Regions from separate parts of the Burkholderia sp. LMU1-1-1.1 genome, predicted to be linked through region 4. Evidence: riboswitches for the same ligand, from Rfam matches in the RefSeq annotation. Region 4 holds a riboswitch; each other region holds the start of a gene.
What was found. A riboswitch is a leader RNA that binds a small molecule or an ion and turns the genes downstream of it on or off. The one in region 4 is predicted to bind cobalamin.
Positions count from the first base shown of each region.

Region 1: it holds a riboswitch for cobalamin, as region 4 does, so the genes downstream of both, MRBLMU1_RS01755 (CbtB domain-containing protein) here and MRBLMU1_RS20245 (TonB-dependent receptor) in region 4, are expected to answer to the same signal.
Region 2: it holds a riboswitch for cobalamin, as region 4 does, so the genes downstream of both, MRBLMU1_RS04360 (TonB-dependent receptor) here and MRBLMU1_RS20245 (TonB-dependent receptor) in region 4, are expected to answer to the same signal.
Region 3: it holds a riboswitch for cobalamin, as region 4 does, so the genes downstream of both, MRBLMU1_RS21255 (TonB-dependent receptor domain-containing protein) here and MRBLMU1_RS20245 (TonB-dependent receptor) in region 4, are expected to answer to the same signal.

Region 1 covers NZ_JBEGHG010000001.1:450,159-454,396, reverse strand. Annotated here, with positions in the region: gene MRBLMU1_RS01770 (ribonuclease T2 family protein) at 1-623, shown strand, start outside; gene MRBLMU1_RS01765 (sensor domain-containing diguanylate cyclase) at 642-2,192, opposite strand; gene MRBLMU1_RS01760 (GNAT family N-acetyltransferase) at 2,411-2,932, shown strand; cobalamin riboswitch at 3,010-3,239, shown strand; gene MRBLMU1_RS01755 (CbtB domain-containing protein) at 3,400-3,597, shown strand; gene MRBLMU1_RS01750 (CbtA family protein) at 3,627-4,238, shown strand, end outside.
Region 2 covers NZ_JBEGHG010000003.1:173,023-177,260, forward strand. Annotated here, with positions in the region: gene MRBLMU1_RS04360 (TonB-dependent receptor) at 1-1,350, opposite strand, end outside; cobalamin riboswitch at 1,434-1,627, opposite strand; gene MRBLMU1_RS04365 (DODA-type extradiol aromatic ring-opening family dioxygenase) at 1,845-2,651, shown strand; gene ylqF (ribosome biogenesis GTPase YlqF) at 2,745-3,695, opposite strand; gene MRBLMU1_RS04375 (OPT family oligopeptide transporter) at 3,826-4,238, shown strand, end outside.
Region 3 covers NZ_JBEGHG010000026.1:1,737-5,974, forward strand. Annotated here, with positions in the region: gene MRBLMU1_RS21240 (adenosylcobinamide-GDP ribazoletransferase) at 1-616, shown strand, start outside; gene MRBLMU1_RS21245 (histidine phosphatase family protein) at 620-1,162, shown strand; gene MRBLMU1_RS21250 (DUF6445 family protein) at 1,177-1,935, opposite strand; cobalamin riboswitch at 2,052-2,270, shown strand; gene MRBLMU1_RS21255 (TonB-dependent receptor domain-containing protein) at 2,368-4,238, shown strand, end outside.
Region 4 covers NZ_JBEGHG010000023.1:427,637-431,874, reverse strand. Annotated here, with positions in the region: gene MRBLMU1_RS20250 (hypothetical protein) at 1-1,608, opposite strand, end outside; cobalamin riboswitch at 1,732-1,965, shown strand; gene MRBLMU1_RS20245 (TonB-dependent receptor) at 2,132-4,238, shown strand, end outside.

The DNA of each region.
Region 1 (4,238 bases), on a different contig from region 4:
TGCTGGCGATCACCTGGCAGCCGGGTTTTTGCGAACACGTTAAATACAATGGCAAAAAGCCGGAATGCGACGCCATGAACGGCGGCACGCTGCAGGCGAAGAACCTGAACCTGCATGGCCTGTGGCCGAACAAAAAGGAGTGCGGTAACAATTACGGCAGCTGCAAGGGCGAGCAGTTCTCGCTGAAGCAGGAAACCATCGACAAGGTGGCGCCGTGGATGCCGAACTTCTTCTACGAGCGAACCTTCGGCGCCTACGAGTGGAACAAGCATGGCAAATGCCAATCGCTGTCGCCGGACGACTATTTCATCAAGGCCGCGTCGGCGGTGCGGGTGGTGAACGATTCGGAAGTGGGCAAGATCGTGTTGGGCAGCGTTGGCAAGTCGTTCCGGGTCAACGATTTCTTCGAGCGGGTGAAGGCTAGCTACGGCGCCCAGGTCGCCGACAGCATCACGCTGATTTGCACGCAGCGTAAATACCTTCAGGAGATCCGTGTTTCGCTGCCGCTCGAATTCAGCACCGACGGTGAATTGAAGCAGATGGTGGGCAACGCCGCGCCTGCGCGTACGCGCGCGGTGGGCTGCGGCGACGAGGTGTATGTGGAAGGCGCCGGCCGCGATTGACCGGCCGCCTGGGCGACCTTAGTCGATCGTGACGGCGCGCGCCCGCTTGCGCTCCGCCTTGCACTTGTACATGGAATCGTCGGCGAACGCGATCAGGTCGTCGGCGGTGCTGGCCGACTGCGGATACACGGCCACGCCGATGCTGGCGGCGGCCAGCAATTCATGGCCGTCTATTTCGTAGGGCATCGCCATGCGGTGGGAAAGCTTTTCGACGACGCCGGCCGCGTCCTCCTCGCCGCTGGCGACCAGCACCACCGCGAACTCGTCGCCACCGAGCCTTGCGGCCATGTCGGATTTCCGCAGTTCGGAGCGCAGGCGGTCGGCGGCATCTTTTAAAAGCTCGTCGCCCGCGCCATGGCCGTAGGTGTCGTTGATGAATTTGAAGTTGTCCAGATCCAGATACAGCACCGCCATCGGTTCCTGATTGCGTTCGCAGAGGCTCAACTGGCGGGCGAGGAACTCGGTGAACATGGCGCGGTTGGCCAGGCCGGTCAGCGGATCGTGCGTGGCCTGGTGCTTGGCCAGCGCGTGCATTCTCGACGCCTTGACCAGGGCCTGTCCCACTTCGTTCGCCTCGCGCAGGCCGTAGGTGGCCGGCTCGATGCTGTCGCCGGCGCCGAGGGCGAGCGCCGGCGCCACCAGGTCGCGGATCGAGCGGCTGATGCGGTTGCCGATGTACCAGGCGAACAGCAGGCCGCCGCCCAGCAGGAGGATGGTCGACAGCACCAGCGTCCACAGTTTGGCAAGCAACTGGGAGTTCAACACCTCGATGGGAATGCCGATGGCCACCGTCCATTGCGAATTGGGGGCCTTGGCCAGGACCGCCAGGATAGGCTTGCCGTCGAGCGTTTGGGTTTCGAAAGCGCCCTCCGGCCGTTCCCTCAGCCTTTCCAGCACCTCGGGAATAGCTTGCTGCCCGACGTAGCGATGCATGTCGCTGGTGCGCGCGACCACCGTGCCTTTGTTATCGAGGATGGTGGTGATCCAGTGTTCGGGATATTGCTGCTGCTTGAGGATGGTGCTGAAGCGCTCCACCGTCACCACCGCGCTCAAGGCGTGGAAACCGCCCGACTTTCTGATGGCCGGGATGCCGACCGAAACGATGTAGCGTTTGGAGACGGGTCCCATGAAGACCTGGGATATGGCGGTGGCGTCGTTGCTCCGCATGTAGGTCAACGACGGACCGAGGCCGGTGCTGGGCAGCGTGGTGCCGTAGGGTTGGAAGGTGTTGATCAACTGTTGTCCGGTACCGTCTTCGAGCAGGATGTTGAAGATGTCCTGGCTGGCGCAGATGGCGCGCGCCTGCCCGTAAAATGGTTTGAGGTCGTCGCCGATCAGGCTGGGGGAGGTGGCGAGCGCCTTGAGGGTCGATTCGATGACGGCGAATTCCTTGTCGACCGCCATCGCGTTGGCGTGGGCGGTCGTCATCGCGCTGCGAATGAAGGCGGCGCGCGCGAGCTCGTAGTCGGAGGCGATCATCCTCACCACCATCAGCGACGCGGGGACGATGCACGCCACCACCAGCCAGATTAGCCTGGTTCGAATGGAGGGCGCGTGAGCTAGTTTCATGATTAATGCTACCTCGTTATATTTATTCTTAATGAGGCGCGATACCCCTTTTTTCGTAATATTACAACAAGGAAAGTGCATCCGTAACCCAGTCTATCCGTTTGTTTTTATTTTCTGTACGAAAATGTCTGGATGGCAGGGATGGCCGTTGAAAGGCTTGAGATTTATCGTCTATCATGTTGACGAGTCTCAATCAAAATCCTTATTTCGGAGCCCCAATGCAACTCATCAGCTGTACGGAAGAGCGCCACGCGCGAGCCATTCTCGACATATTCAATGACGCGATCGCCAACTCGACCGCGCTCTACGAGTACCATCCGCGCACAATGGAAACGATGAAGAACTGGTTTGCGGCCAAGCGCGCCGGCGGCTATCCGGTCATCGGGCTGGAGGACGGGGCGGGCGAGTTGCTGGGATTCGCCAGCTACGGCGCGTTTCGCGGCTTTCCGGCCAATAAATACTCGGTCGAGCACTCGGTGTATGTGCGGGGCGACCAGCGCGGCAAGGGACTGGGACGCACTTTGCTAAGCGCTATCATCGACGCCGCGCGGCAGGCCGACCTGCACATCCTGGTCGGCGGCATCGACGCCGCCAACGCGGCCAGCATCGCCCTGCACGAGCAGCTGGGATTCGTGCACTCAGGGACCATTCGTCATGCCGCCTTCAAGTTCGACCGCTGGCTGGACCTGGCGTTCTATCAGCTGATGCTGAGCACACCGGCGCATCCGGTGGACGGCTGAAACCAGGACCGTATCGTCACCGGCCCGCGCACGATGGCATGATCGTCTTGCAATTCCGCAGTCGCAGACCTATACTGCGCCGGTAGTCAGCTTCTGGTATCTGCAAATGATCGTTTGCAGATTTAAATGGGAAGTCGGTGCGTCGTTCCGCTGGAACGGCAATGCCGGCGCTGCCCCCGCAACGGTAAGCGAGGTTAAGGATTTGTACGATGCCACTGTGCGATTGCATGGGAAGGCGCAAATCCAGGCGTGTCCGCACGGATGCCCACTCGCCAGCCCGGAAACCAGCCAGTAGCGGTAAACACGTTTGTATTGCGGAGGGCGATACGGGTGGAGAACTGTCATGGTTTGATCCGCGCATCTTCGTTCCGGTTCTCCCTTGGCGCCGCATTCGTCTCCCACCTGGTTCATCTTCCGATACGAGCTTTCCGACCCCGTGGTCGTCGCTGCTTTTCGGAGAAACCAATATGTCCATCAACACTATCCACGCCGGCCAAGCCGATGCGCATGTCCGTCCCGTCGCACTGAAAGACAAGCTGATTGCGGCCTTGATGGCCGCGAGCCTGGGCGCGGTGCTGTTGTTCGGCGCCGGTTTCGCATCGATGGAAGCGCTGCATAACGCGGCCCACGACAGCCGCCACTCGGCGGGCTTCCCGTGTCATTGAGCCGTACCGGGGCCGGCGCGGGCGCCGGTATGTTCAATCGCATGGTTCGCACCGCGGCGGCGGCCGGCCTGCTGGCCGGCTTGCTGCTGACCGGCGTGCAGCACTTGCAGGTGACGCGCATCATCGCGCAGGTAGAGGTGCTGGAATCGGCTGCCGAGGCGGAGCCGGTGGCGCATACGCACGCCGATGGCGCTAAACATATGCACGAAGCAGCGCATGAAGCACCCCACGAACACGGAGGCTGGCAGCCTGAGGATGGCGTAGAGCGCACGCTTTACACCGCGCTGGCCGACGTCAGCATGGCCGTCGGTTATGGCTTGCTGCTGGCGGCCGCCATCGGGCTGCGCGGGCGGCCGGTCGATTGGCGATCCGGCCTGCTGTGGGGCGCCGCCGGTTACGCGGTGTTCTTCCTGGCGCCGTCCATCGGTTTGCCGCCGGAGTTGCCCGGTACCGCCGCCGCGCCGGTGGCCGCACGCCAGGGCTGGTGGATCGCGACCGCGATGTCGACCGCCACCGCGCTGGCGATGCTGGCCTTCGGCCGCCATTGGGCGCTGAAACTGGCGGCCGTCGCGCTGCTGGTGTTGCCGCATCTGGTCGGCGCGCCGCAGCCGCCGGTCCATGCCAGCGTCGCGCCAGACCAT
Region 2 (4,238 bases), on a different contig from region 4:
ATAGCTTTGGCCCGCTTTTCCGAACACGGTCACGCCGGTAAGCGGCATATAGCTCGCTTGCAGTTCCCAGGCGTTCAATCCCTGTGCGACGTCGTAGGCGGTGGTGGCGAAACCATCCGGATTGCTAAAGTTCTTGTCGAAGATCTCGCGCCGCACGCCCGCCGAAATCCGGCCCTGATGCGCGGTGTCGAAGCGCAGTTCGTCGCGCAAATAGAACGCCTTCGACCTCTGCTCGGCGTCGGCGGTGGCGGCGGTGCGCTCCCACTTGCTCAGGTCCACGCCGGCCACCACCTCATTGAGCATGCCGCCGATCTCGCCGAGACGCCGTACGCGCGGCGAGAACTGAATCTGCTTGCTGTCGCTGGTGCCGACTGACGACCCGCCAGTGTAGAAGTAAGCCGAATCGACGGTCTTTTTGCGGTACGACAGGTCGGCCGCCAGATCGTAGCCGGCCAGGCGGTACTGGCTGAAGAGGGTGAAGCGGTCGCTGTCGAGCGAGCCGTGGTCATTCGGCGTGGCCGCCTGGCGCGGATTGGAGTTGAATTGCGCCTCGGTCAGCGAACCTGGCAGGCGCATGTCCTGGCGCGCGCCTTCATAGCGGAAGCCCACGCGGCCCAGGTTGTTGAACCACTGCGCGCCGCCGCTGAACTGCGTTTGCTTGAATTCGTTGTTGTCGCGATAGTTGTCGGTGCGCTGGTGGCCCAGGGTCGCATCGGCCGCGAAGCCATCCCAGGCCTGTGCCGCCGACACGCGCGCCTCGCCGGCGTTGAACCGGCCGCCTTCGACGAAAACGCTGCCACGTCGGGTGTTCTTGCCCGGGCTCTTGGTGACGATGTTGATCACGCCACCGGTGGCGCCGTCGCCGTACAACACGCTGGCGCCGCCACGCGTGATTTCGATGCGGTCCACCGTATCGACCGGAATGGTCGACAGGATGGCGGTGCTCAGCTCATTTTCCGACAGGCGCACGCCATCGAGGACGATCACCATATTCTGGCTGCTGTTGGTGCCGAAGCCGCGCAGATCGAGATCGAAATCCGGGCTGCCGTTCAGGCTTTGACGGCCATAGACGCCGCCGATCTTGCGGATCGCCGAATTGACGTCGCTGACGCCGGCGCGGCGGATGTCCTCGGCCGAGATCACCGTGGCGCCGATCGGGGCCAGCGCCGGATCGGCGTCGAAGCGGGAGCCGGTAATAACGACCGGCGCCAGCACTTGGGCGACCTGCGCGCCGACGGCATCTTGCGCGATGGAGGGGGCCGGCGCGAGGGCGGCGGCGATGAAGCAAAGGGAAACGGCGGCGGCCAGCAAACGTGGCGCCGAAGGCGGAACAAACGCGAAGGAATTCATGGCAAATCGTTTTCAAAAGAGACATCCGCGCCTGCGTCCCCGCAAGTCGGAAGTGTACGGAAGCCGCGCGCCGGTCGACGGCGCGCGCTCCCCCCTGTCTGGCCGATATCCGGGCTGGCCGGCGCGGTCGTCGGAGCATATCTCGACAAGGCGCGGGCGTTACCGTTGCGGGGGCAGCACACCTTGGCCGCTTCGCGGAGTGCGGAAGCGGCCCTGTGTTTCCCGTTTAACCGCGCACGTGAACACATGCGCAGGCACCAGAACCCGGGCATTATACGCGGTTGGTCCCCCATCCTCCCCCGGCCCGGAGCCCAAGAACACCGCGGAGACACGTAGGGCGGATTAGCCGGAACGGCGTAATCCGCCATCCATGAGCCGCCACCAGCCCCTCCATGATTCAGGAAATAGATATGACCTATCTACATTTCGCGCATTGATCGCAGCCTCCCGCATCCCTATAGTATGGATATCAACACCATACCCGGAGCACCACCATGAGCACCCCCCATACCCTTCCCACCTACTTCCTCTCCCACGGCGGCGGTCCCTGGCCATTCATGATGGACCAGGTGGGCCACCTGTACGCCAAGCTGGACGCCTCGCTGCGCGACATCCCGCGCCAACTGGGCGTGACACCGAAGGCGGTGCTGGTCGTCACCTCGCACTGGGAAGGCCGCGACTTCATGCTGTCGTCGTCGGCCAAGCCGCCGATGCTGTACGACTACGGCGGCTTCCCGCCCCACACGTACGAGGTGCAATACAGCGCCCCGGGCGCGCCCGAACTGGCGGCGCACATCAAACAACTGCTCGACGCCGGCGGACACCCCGCGCAGCTGGACGAGCAGCGTGGATTCGACCACGGCACCTTCAGCGCCATGTACCCGGTGTACCCGAACGCCGACGTGCCGATCGTGCAGCTGTCGCTCAAGCACGGACTCGATCCGAAGACGCATCTGGAGGTGGGCCGTCTATTGGCGCCGCTGCGCAAGGAAGGTGTGCTGATCGTCGGCAGCGGCCTGAGTTATCACAATCTGCGGGCGTTCAACGCACAGGGCGCGGCGGCGTCGCATCAGTTCGACGGCTGGCTGCGCGCGGCCATGGCGCTGCCGCCGGCCGAGCGCACGGCGGCATTGATCGAGTGGGAGAAGGCGCCGGCGGCGCGCATGGCGCATCCGCGCGAGGAGCATCTGCTGCCGCTGATGGTGGCGCTGGGCGCGGCCGAGGACGAGCCGGCGGCGGTGCCGTATCACGAGGATGCGTTTATGGGGGCGCTGGCGGTGAGTAGTTTCAAGTTCGGGTAACCCGCACAGTCAACCCGCGATGCGGACGCGGGGTCGTACCCAGTGGGGTACGACCCCTGCCCGGATCTGCGGGTTGGGTGCTAACGAAGTTGTTTACGTCCCGCGTTTGCCCTTGGCGTATTCGGCGGCCTTGGCTTCGGCGATCGCGGCTTTTTCGGCCGCCTTGGCGGTCGCCTCCACCGCGTATGCATCCAATCGCTCCTTGCGAGACGCCGGCGTCTCGAGCGAAATGCGGCCCAATGTGCCGCTGCGGTAGTCGCCCAGGAAGGTGTGCGACGCCTTCTCGAAATCCAGGTCGCCGCCCTTCTGCCGGAAGCCGCGCTTGGCCGCCACGCCCTCCACCACCGCGATGCCGTCGAACGTTTCGATGTCCTTGAAGCCGTAGCGCGCCACCAGCAGCTGCGGATAGTACTTCAGCATCTCGTCGGCCAGGAACACCGCCACCTCCTCCTCGATCAGCGCGTTCGAACCGATGGCGTGGCTGGCGGCCAGCATCAAGCCGTCGCTCGGCAGCGCGATCTTCGGCCACAGCATGCCGGGCGTGTCGACCAGGATGGTGTTCTTGTCCAGATAAAGCTTCTGCTGCTGCTTGGTCACCGCCGGCTCGTCGCCGACCTTGGCCACTTTGCGCTTGAGCAGCGCGTTCATCAGGGTCGACTTGCCGACGTTGGGAATCCCCATGATCATGATGCGCAGCGGCTTGGTCGGCACGCCACGGTGCGGCGCCAGCTGCTTGGCCAGTTCCGGCACGCGCGTGACGTCGGCCGGCTTCTTGGTCGTCATCGCGAACGCCGTCACGCCCTCCTGCGCGTTGTAATACGCTACCCACGCCGCCGTGGCGGCGGGATCGGCCAGATCGATCTTGTTGAGGATCTTCAGGCACGGACGCTGGCGGAACTTGCGCAGCTCCTCCACCATCGGATTGGTGCTGGCCTCCGGCAGGCGCGCGTCGACCACCTCGATCACCAGATCGGTGTTCTCCATCTGCTCCGCCGCCTTCTTCTTGGCGGCGTTCATGTGCCCCGGGTACCATTGTATCGACATGCTCTGACCTTCAAAATCGTTCTGACAATCCGCTATTTTACCTGCTGACCCGGACGGGATTCGGATATCATGAGTCGCTTTTCCGTTTTTCTGACCATATAAACAATATTTTTCAACCGGAGTGCTGAAGATGAGCATAGCTGCACCGTCCAACCCGAGGGAGATCACCCTCCGCGGCATTATTCTGGGCATCCTGATTACGCTGGTATTCACGGCGGCACAGGTCTACCTGGGCCTGAAAGTGGGCCTGACCTTCGCCACGTCGATTCCGGCGGCGGTGATCTCGATGGCGCTTTTGAGCGCCTTCAAGAACGCCACCATCCAGGAAAACAACATCGTCCAGACGATCGCCTCGGCCGCCGGCACGCTGGCGTCGGTGATTTTCGTGCTGCCAGGCCTGCTGATGATCGGCTGGTGGGCGCACGTGCCGTTCTGGCCGACCTTCGGTGCCTGCGCCATCGGCGGCGTGTTGGGCGTGATGTACACGGTGCCGCTGCGCCGCGCGCTGGTGTCGCAATCGAACCTGCCGTATCCGGAGGGCGT
Region 3 (4,238 bases), on a different contig from region 4:
CAAGTTCCTCCCGCCGGCGATCGCCGTCATCCTGTCGGTCGCCGCCGGCATTTACGTCACCGGCGCCTTCCATGAAGACGGCTTCGCCGACATGTGCGACGGTTTCGGCGGCGGCGTGACGCAGGAACGCGTGCTGGAGATCATGAAGGATTCCCGCATCGGCGCCTACGGCGCGATCGGCATATTCTGCCTGCTGCTACTGAAGTGCGCGATCTTGACCCAGATACCGCCCTCCAGGGTGCTGGCGGCCCTGCTACTGGCCCATCCGATGTCGCGGCTGATGGCGGTCTCGCTGATCTGGCGGCTGGACTACGCGCGCGCCGAGGGCAAGGCCAAGCCCCTGGCGCAAAAGATGCGCACCATGGAATTCGCCATCGCCGCCATCACCGCCCTGCTGCCGGCGCTGATGCTGATCTATCTGGGCTGGCTGTCATGGACAATGCTGATCAGCGGCTTGGCCCTGGCGCTGGTCGCGACCCTCTGGCTGGCACGGAAGTTCGTGCGGCGCATCGGCGGCTACACCGGCGATTGCCTGGGCGCCGTACAGCAAGTGACCGAAGCGATCTTCTACCTGTGCGTGCTCGCCGGCCTGCACACCGGCGCGCAGTTTTTCTGACCCATGCGGCTGATACTGATCCGCCATCCCCAACCGCTGGTCGATGCGGGCGTCTGCTACGGCAGCACCGATCTGGACGTCGCGCCGGGGGAGCTGGAGCGCACCCTCGCCGCGCTGGCGCCGCGACTGCCCGCGGGTTTGCCCGTATATTCCAGTCCATTGCGCCGCTGCGCGGGACTCGCCGCCTGCCTGTCGGCCACTCCGATCTTCGACGCCCGCCTGGTCGAAATGCACTTCGGCGGCTGGGAGATGCGCGCCTGGGATGACATTCCGCGCGCCGAAATAGACGCCTGGGCCGCCGATATGGTCGACTACCAACCGGGCGGCGGCGAGAGCGTGCTGCGGATGGCCGCGCGCATCGCGGCCTTCCACGCCGACCTCCAGCGCCAGCTGGGCGACGACGGCGGAGCCATCGTCATCTGCCACGCGGGCGCCATGCGTCTGCTGTCCGCCTGCCACGCCGGCCTGGCGCCGCCGGAGATGGCCCTGCAAGCCGCCCGGATTCCACACCATATCGCCTACGGCGCCACTTTGATCCTAGAATAAATCCGGGCCCGGACTCAGCTCGCGGCCATGCGCAGCTTGAAGAAGGCGTTGACCGTCAGCCTGCCGACAGCAGGATCATCGACCAACAAATGGGGTGCCGCGAGATGCCCGGAGTGGAACACCTGGCCGTTATAAAAAATCGCCCTGTTGAACTTGGGTTCAACCGTTAGCACCTTCTCGAAATGCTCGTCCGAGGCGATGGCGAATGTCGGCGGCTTGGTGAGTACCGGTGACTCCCCCGCCTGTTCCATGCGCCTCAATTCGCGCAGCAGCGCGTTGATTTCCGCAGGTGGCAACCTGGGCTTGAAAAAGCTGGTGCCGCCCAGCCGCTCGTCCTTGAACAGATACAGGACCATGGCCCCGACGCCCTCCATCGGCTCCAGATCGTAGGAATCACGATGCGGCATGCGCTGGCCCGGCAACAGCTGCTCCGGACGCCGCGTCGCCAGCGACAGACGGCAGGCGATACCGAGCACCCGGCGCGCTTTGAGCGGCGCACGCGCGTGCAGCAGGAACGCTTCCTGCACGCTGGAGACGAAGCGTCCCGTCAACGGCAATTCCGGTCCGGGATAGTAATTGCCGGCCGAGTCGAGGAACTCTCCGCGCTGGAGCGCCGCGTATTCCACCATCGTTTCGGGTTCCGCCAAAAAGTTATCGACGATGACGACTTGGTGGCCGTCGAAAAGCGGCACCACTTTCACCACCGGACGCGGATTGACCATCGGGCGCAACGTCACCGGAGCGGATGGCGGAACAAGACGAGGGTCGAACATGGGCACTCCAACGACAGCAGGTGAACCACCTGGCAAGGTGGCGATAATGATAGCAAAAAAGCCAGAACCCCTTCACCGATTTATTTTTCGCTAGTTATCAAGTCCCACACCAAACCCGTATAATGACCGGCTTTGGTGCCCGCGCGTCCGTCCGGACGCGCAGTTAAACGGGAAACACGAAGCCGCCCCGCGGCCCACGTGTGCTGCCCCCGCAACGGTAAGCAAGTGTCGCGCGGCGCGCGACAAACCAGCTCTGACAACCACTGTGCTCCGCATGGGAAGGTGAGATGGTCTAACTTGCCAGCCCGGATACCGGCCAAAGCAGGTGGAAGTGGGCGAACCGAATGTGCGCGCGCATCTCTCGGTTTTCCGCTTCTGTTCAATCTGGCCCACGGGGAAGTAGGCCGGTTGCTCCTAACAGAAAAATAAATCATGTCCTTTCCTATCTCCCGCCTGGCACGCCGCCCGGTGGCACTGACCTCGCTGGCACTGGCAATGGCCGCCGCTTTCTCGCACACCGGCGCCTACGCCGACGAGGCGCCCGCCGGCACCGTCGTGGTGACCGCCACCCGCACGCCGCAGGCGCTGGCCGACATCATCAGCGACACCGTCACCATCAAGGCCGAACAGATCGCCGAAGCCGGCGCCGGGTCGGTGGTCGACCTGCTCAAGCGCCAGCGTGGTATCGAAGTGACGCGCAACGGCGGCGCCGGCAGCTCGTCCAACGTCTACATCCGTGGCGCCAACAGCAATCAAAGCATCGTGCTGGTCGACGGCGTGCGTATCGGCTCTTCCACCACCGGCGCGGCCAACTGGAGCGCCATCCCGCTGACCGCGATCGATCATATCGAAATCGTCTACGGTTCACTGAGCTCCCTGTACGGGGCGGACGCCATCGGCGGCGTGATCCAGATCTTCACCAAAAAGGGCCAGGGCGCGCCGGCGGTGACGGCCTTCGCCGGCTACGGCAGCGACAACACGCGCGAAGCCGACGTGACGGTATCGGGCGCCACGGGCGGTGAGCACAGCTTCGGTTACGCGGTCAGCGCCGGCAAGGAAAAGTCGGACGGCTTCTCGAGCGCACGCCCCGGCCTGTCCTCGTACAATCCGGACGACGACGGCTACGACAAGGAAAACGTCTCCGGTCAATTCAGCCTGCAGCTGGCCAAGGGTTACGAGGCCGGCGCGCTTTTCATGCACAGCAAACTCGATTCGCAATACGACAGCGCCAACGCCGGCTCGTACGACGTGCGCAGCAAGAACGTCATCGACACCGCCAGCGTTTACGCCAAGGGACAGCTGACGCCGATGTGGGACAGTCTGCTGCAGTACTCGGAGACCAAGGACAAGGGCGAAAACTACACCAACGCCGGCGCCAGCGGTTATGCGCGCATCAACACCAAGCAAAGCTTTATCACCTGGCAGAACGATCTGCGCATTGGCGCCGATTTGCTGCAACTGCTGTATGAACATCGCAAGGAGGAAGTGCGGACCAACGGCTTCGACCTGCGCGATCCAGAGCGCACCACCAACTCGTTCGCCGCTTCGTACAACGCCCGTCGCGGCGCCAATCTGCTGAGCGCGAGCGTCCGCCGCGACAACACTGCCTACGGTTCGCAGAATACCGGCTCGGTGGGCTACGGCTACAACATCACGCAGGCGCTGCGCGCCACCGCCAGCTACGGCACCAGCTTCCGCGCGCCGACCTACAACGAGTTGTACTTCCCAGGCTATGGCAATCCGGCCAACAAGCCGGAAAAAGGCCGCAACGCCGAAGTCGGCCTGCGCTACGACGACGGCGTCAACGCGTTGAGCGCCGGGTACTACCGCAACCGCTTGACGGATATGCTGGTTAACATCAACCCGTGCCCGTTCGGCCGCACCGGCTATCCGAGCGGCTGCGCCTACAACGTCAATCGCGCGACGCTGGAGGGGATCACGCTGTCGGCCGCCACAAAGCTGGCCGGCATCAACCTCGCCGCCAACGTCGACCTGCAAGACCCGAAAGATGAGACGACCGGAAAACGCCTGCTGCGCCGCGCCAAAAAGCACGGCAACGTGACCGCCGACTATGGCATCGGCGCGCTGAAGGCCGGCGCGGAGCTGGAAGTGTCGGGCGACCGCTATGACGATGCGGCGAATCGCAATCGGCTGGGCGGCTACGGTCTGGTGAACCTGTACGCGACCTACGCCTTCTCGCGCGACTGGTCTGCGCTGGTCCGCTGGAATAACATCGGCGACAAGCGGTATGATCTGGCGCGGAATTACGCCACGCCGGGTTCGAATGTATTTGCGGGCATCCG
Region 4 (4,238 bases):
CACCTGGCCCACATAGCGCGTGCCGCTTTTATAGCTCAGCCCGTCCGCCGTGGGCGCGGGCGCGGCGTTGCGCATGTCGTTGAGCAGCTCCAGATTGTCGAGCATGAGCGCGTCCTCGCTGTAGCCGTCCGTCTTGGCGAAGGTGACGGCGCGGCGCAGCGCCGGGATCGCCAGGTCGGTGTTGCCGGTGCGCAGTGCCAGCGTGGCGACGCCGCGGAAATTGTCCGGCGTCGGCTGGAAAATCGAGGCGGTGTCGAATCCTGTGATGCCGTCGTCGAGCGGTTCGCCGTCGGGGAGGAGGAGGTACACCCGGCCGAGGCCGCGATAAGTGGCCGCATAGCTGAAGTCGGCCTTGGTGGCGAGGCGGAATTGCTCGCGCGCCTTGAGCAACTGTGCTTGCCATCCCGGCAGGCCGCTGGCGCGCAGCGCTTCGGCGTGGTTGAGCCACGTGTTCCCCAGCATGTCGAGCAGCGGCGCATTGCCGGGGAAGCGCTCGACCAGCGGCGTCACTTTCGACATAGCGTATCCCTTGGGCGAGAAACGCAACCGGTCGATGTGGGCCTGGGCGCTGTCGGGATTGTCTTGCAGATTTTTTGCCACCACCGCTTCGATGGTGTCGCCCGGCATCCCGACGCGGGTTAGCACGGTGGCCAGCGCGGCCGTGACACGCGGCTGGTCCAGCGTTTGCACCCGGATGTCCACCGGCGGGAATTTGAACGGCCCGTCGGTGGCCGTGAAGATGCGCACACTCATGCGCCGCAGCAGATACTTGGCGATGTCCTTGTCCAGTTCGGCGTAGCTGCGCTTGAAGGCGAGCCGGGCGGCGCGGTCCTGGCCGATGCCGAGGTTGTACAGTCGCAGGTAGTGCGCCAACTGGGCGCGCAGTTCCGGCGACGAATTGAAATAGTGCACGGCGAAGCCGGCCCGTGCATAAAACGCGTTGAGCTCCATTTTGTTGGTGCGGGTGGTCTTGAGGTAGTCGAGCTTGGTGGTGTTGAACAAGGCGGCGCTGTCGATGCTGATGGCGCCGCTGGCGCTGAACAGACCGCCGGCGCGGCTGTTCGTTTCGTCGATGTCGCCGACGCTGACCGAGGTATTGTCGTACCGGAAGGTGGCGAAATACTCCGCCATGCCCTCGTCGCACCACATCGGATAGGCCACGGTCTGCTCCGTCATGCGGATCAGGAAGTGATGGTATTCGTGCAGCAAGACGGTGCGGGCGAAGGTGGGGATGTTGCTGTCGCCGACGTAGCCTTTGACGTTGGCGATCGCCGCGAAGCCTTCCAGGTCGTAGGAGAACACACCGCCGTAGCTTTCCGGCAGACCCAGTTTGTCGAACAGATTGGCGTTGCCGATGGCCAGCACGGTCAGCGGTCCGACGGTATCGAGCGCGTCGATGCCTAGTGCTCGCGAGCTGAAATGACGCATGTGCTCGAGGTCGTTGATCATCAGGCGGGCGGTTTCGGGGTCCTGATCTGTCACCACCCGGAAATGTTTGGTTTCCGCTTGTACCCATTTCGCGCGGAAGAGGGCGTCGATGTTGGCGCCGAAGGCGGGGGCGCTGCACAACGCCGAGGCCAATGCGAGCACGCGCAAAATATTTAACATAAAAACATTGTAAGAATAAAAATTTCTTTATAGTAACAGTAGGCGGTGCTAAATGAAAGGCGGTCAGGCTCTGTCGTCACTAAGCGGTTGATGAGCTGAAGTTGCCATAGTGACCAGCCCGTCGTATCATGGCGGCGTTTTGGTGCTCGCGGCCAGGTTCCTGGCCGCAGTTAAACGGGAAACACGCGCTGGCATGCCGGCGGTAAACGTGTGCTGTCCCCGCAACGGTAAAACAGGCGCCCGCGTTCCCACGGAACGCGCGGCTGGTTGTCTCTGAAGTCCACTGTGCGTCGAGCATGGGAAGGCGAGGCGATCCGACCTGTTAGCCCGGATACCGGCCAAGACGGATGGAAGCAAGCGGCCGGGAGGTGTCGTGTTTTGCGGAGGATGCGGGATCGGCGCCACGGCGCCGGCTTGCGATTTCGTCCGATCGTCGTTGATGGCGCTCGCTTCTTTTTTCACGGTGTGCGGGGATGCGCGCCGTTCAAAAAAAGACCGCCAGCGGTCGTGACAGAAAGTCCTCATGAAGAACAAGAAATCCCCCCAGCCCCAATGGAAGCTGCGCCTGCTTCCGTCCATGCTCCTGCTGGCCGCGCCGGCCTTCGCCAACGATGCCGCCGACACCAGCGCCGACGGCAGCCAGGCCGCGCCGCAGCAGGTACGCGTGTCGGCCAGCCTGATTCCGCTTGGCGTGGCCGATTCCGCCAACCAGGGGACGGTGACGGCCAAGCAGCTGGAAAACCGTCCCTTGCTGCGCACCGGCGAGCTGCTCGAAGCGGTGCCGGGGCTGATCGTGACCCAGCACGCCGGCGACGGCAAGGCCAACCAGTATTTCGCGCGCGGGTTCAATCTCGATCACGGCACCGACTTCCGCACCTCGGTGATGGGCATGCCGGTGAACCTGCCGACCAATGCGCATGGCCAGGGCTATTCGGACCTGAACTTCCTGATACCGGAGCTGGTGAGCACCATCCAATACAAAAAAGGCACGTACTACGCGGAGGAGGGCGACTTCTCGGCGGCCGGCGCGGCGGCCTTCGACTATGTGCGGCGGATGGAGCAGGGTTTGCTGAGCGTGGAGGCTGGCCAGAACCGCTTTACGCGCGTGCTGGTGGCGAATTCGACGCCGCTGGCCGCCGGCACGCTGCTGTATGCGATCGAGCGCGCGGGCCAGGACGGTCCGTGGGATACGCCGGAGGACTACAAGCGCGTGAACGGCGTGCTGTCGTACAGTTTGCGCAGCGGCGACGACGATGTGCGGTTGACCGCGATGGGCATGCATTCGTCGTGGAATTCGACCGACCAGGTGCCGCGCCGCGCGCTGGACAGCGGCTTGATCGGCCGCTATGGCGCGCTCGATCCCAGCGACGGCGGCGAGACGTCGCGTTACAGCGCCTCCGGCGAGTGGACGCGCCAGTATGCCGACGGCTACGGCAAGGTCGCCGCTTATCTGATCAAGTCGCGCCTGGACCTGTTCAGCAATTTCACCTACGTGCTTGACGATCCCGAACACGGCGACCAGTACCACCAGGCCGAGAGCCGCCAGATACTGGGCCTGAACGCGGAGCGCGCCTGGCAGAACAAGCTCGGTCCCTTCGCCTCGGAGACGGTGGTCGGCGCGCAGCTGCGCCAGGACCGTTTGTCGCCGGTCGGACTGTATCTGACCGAGGCGCGCCAGCGCCTGTCGACCGTGCGCGAGGACGAGGTCAAGGAGCGTGCCGCCGCCGTGTACCTGTCCAGCAGCATCGCCTGGGCGCCCTGGCTGCGCACCGTGGCCGGCATTCGGTCGGACCGCTATTCGTTCGACGTCGACAGCAACACCGCTGCTAACTCGGGCAAGGTCGACGCGTCCATCACCAGCCCCAAATTCAGCGCCGTTTTCACGCCTGGTAAAAACGCCGAGGTGTATCTGAATTGGGGACGCGGCTTCCACAGCAACGACGCGCGCGGCGTCACCGGTACGGTCGATCCCAAAACCGGCCTGGCGGTCGATGCCGATGGCGCGCCGATCGAACGCGCCACGCCGCTGGTCAAGGCCACTGGCAAGGAGGCGGGGCTGCGCCTGGTCGGGCTGGTGCCCGGCCTGCAAACGACGCTCGCGGCATGGCGGCTCGATCTCGATTCGGAGCTCATTTTTATCGGCGACGCGGGCAGCACCGAGGCGGGGCGTCCGAGCCGCCGCCACGGCATCGAGCTGGCCAATTTCTACACGCCGGCCAAGGATTGGATCATCGACGCCAACCTGGCATGGTCGCATGCGCGCTTCACCGATAACGATCCGGCGGGGAATTTCATTCCGGGTTCGATCAACCGCACGGCCTCGGTCGGGGTGTCCGGGGAATCCGGCCCGTGGTCGGGCGGCGTCCGATTGCGGTATTTCGGCCAGCGCGCGCTGGTGGAGGATGACTCCGTGCGCTCGCCGTCTTCCACGCTGGTCAACATGAAGCTTGGGTATAAGCTGGCGGCCAACCTCAAGCTCACTTTGGAGGTGCTTAATCTGCTGGATCGCAAGGTAAGCGACATCGATTACTATTACGAGTCGCGCTTGCCCGGCGAGGCGGCGCCGGTGGCCGATATCCATACCCATCCCGGCGAAATGCGCACCTTGCGCGCCGGTCTGGCCTGGCGGT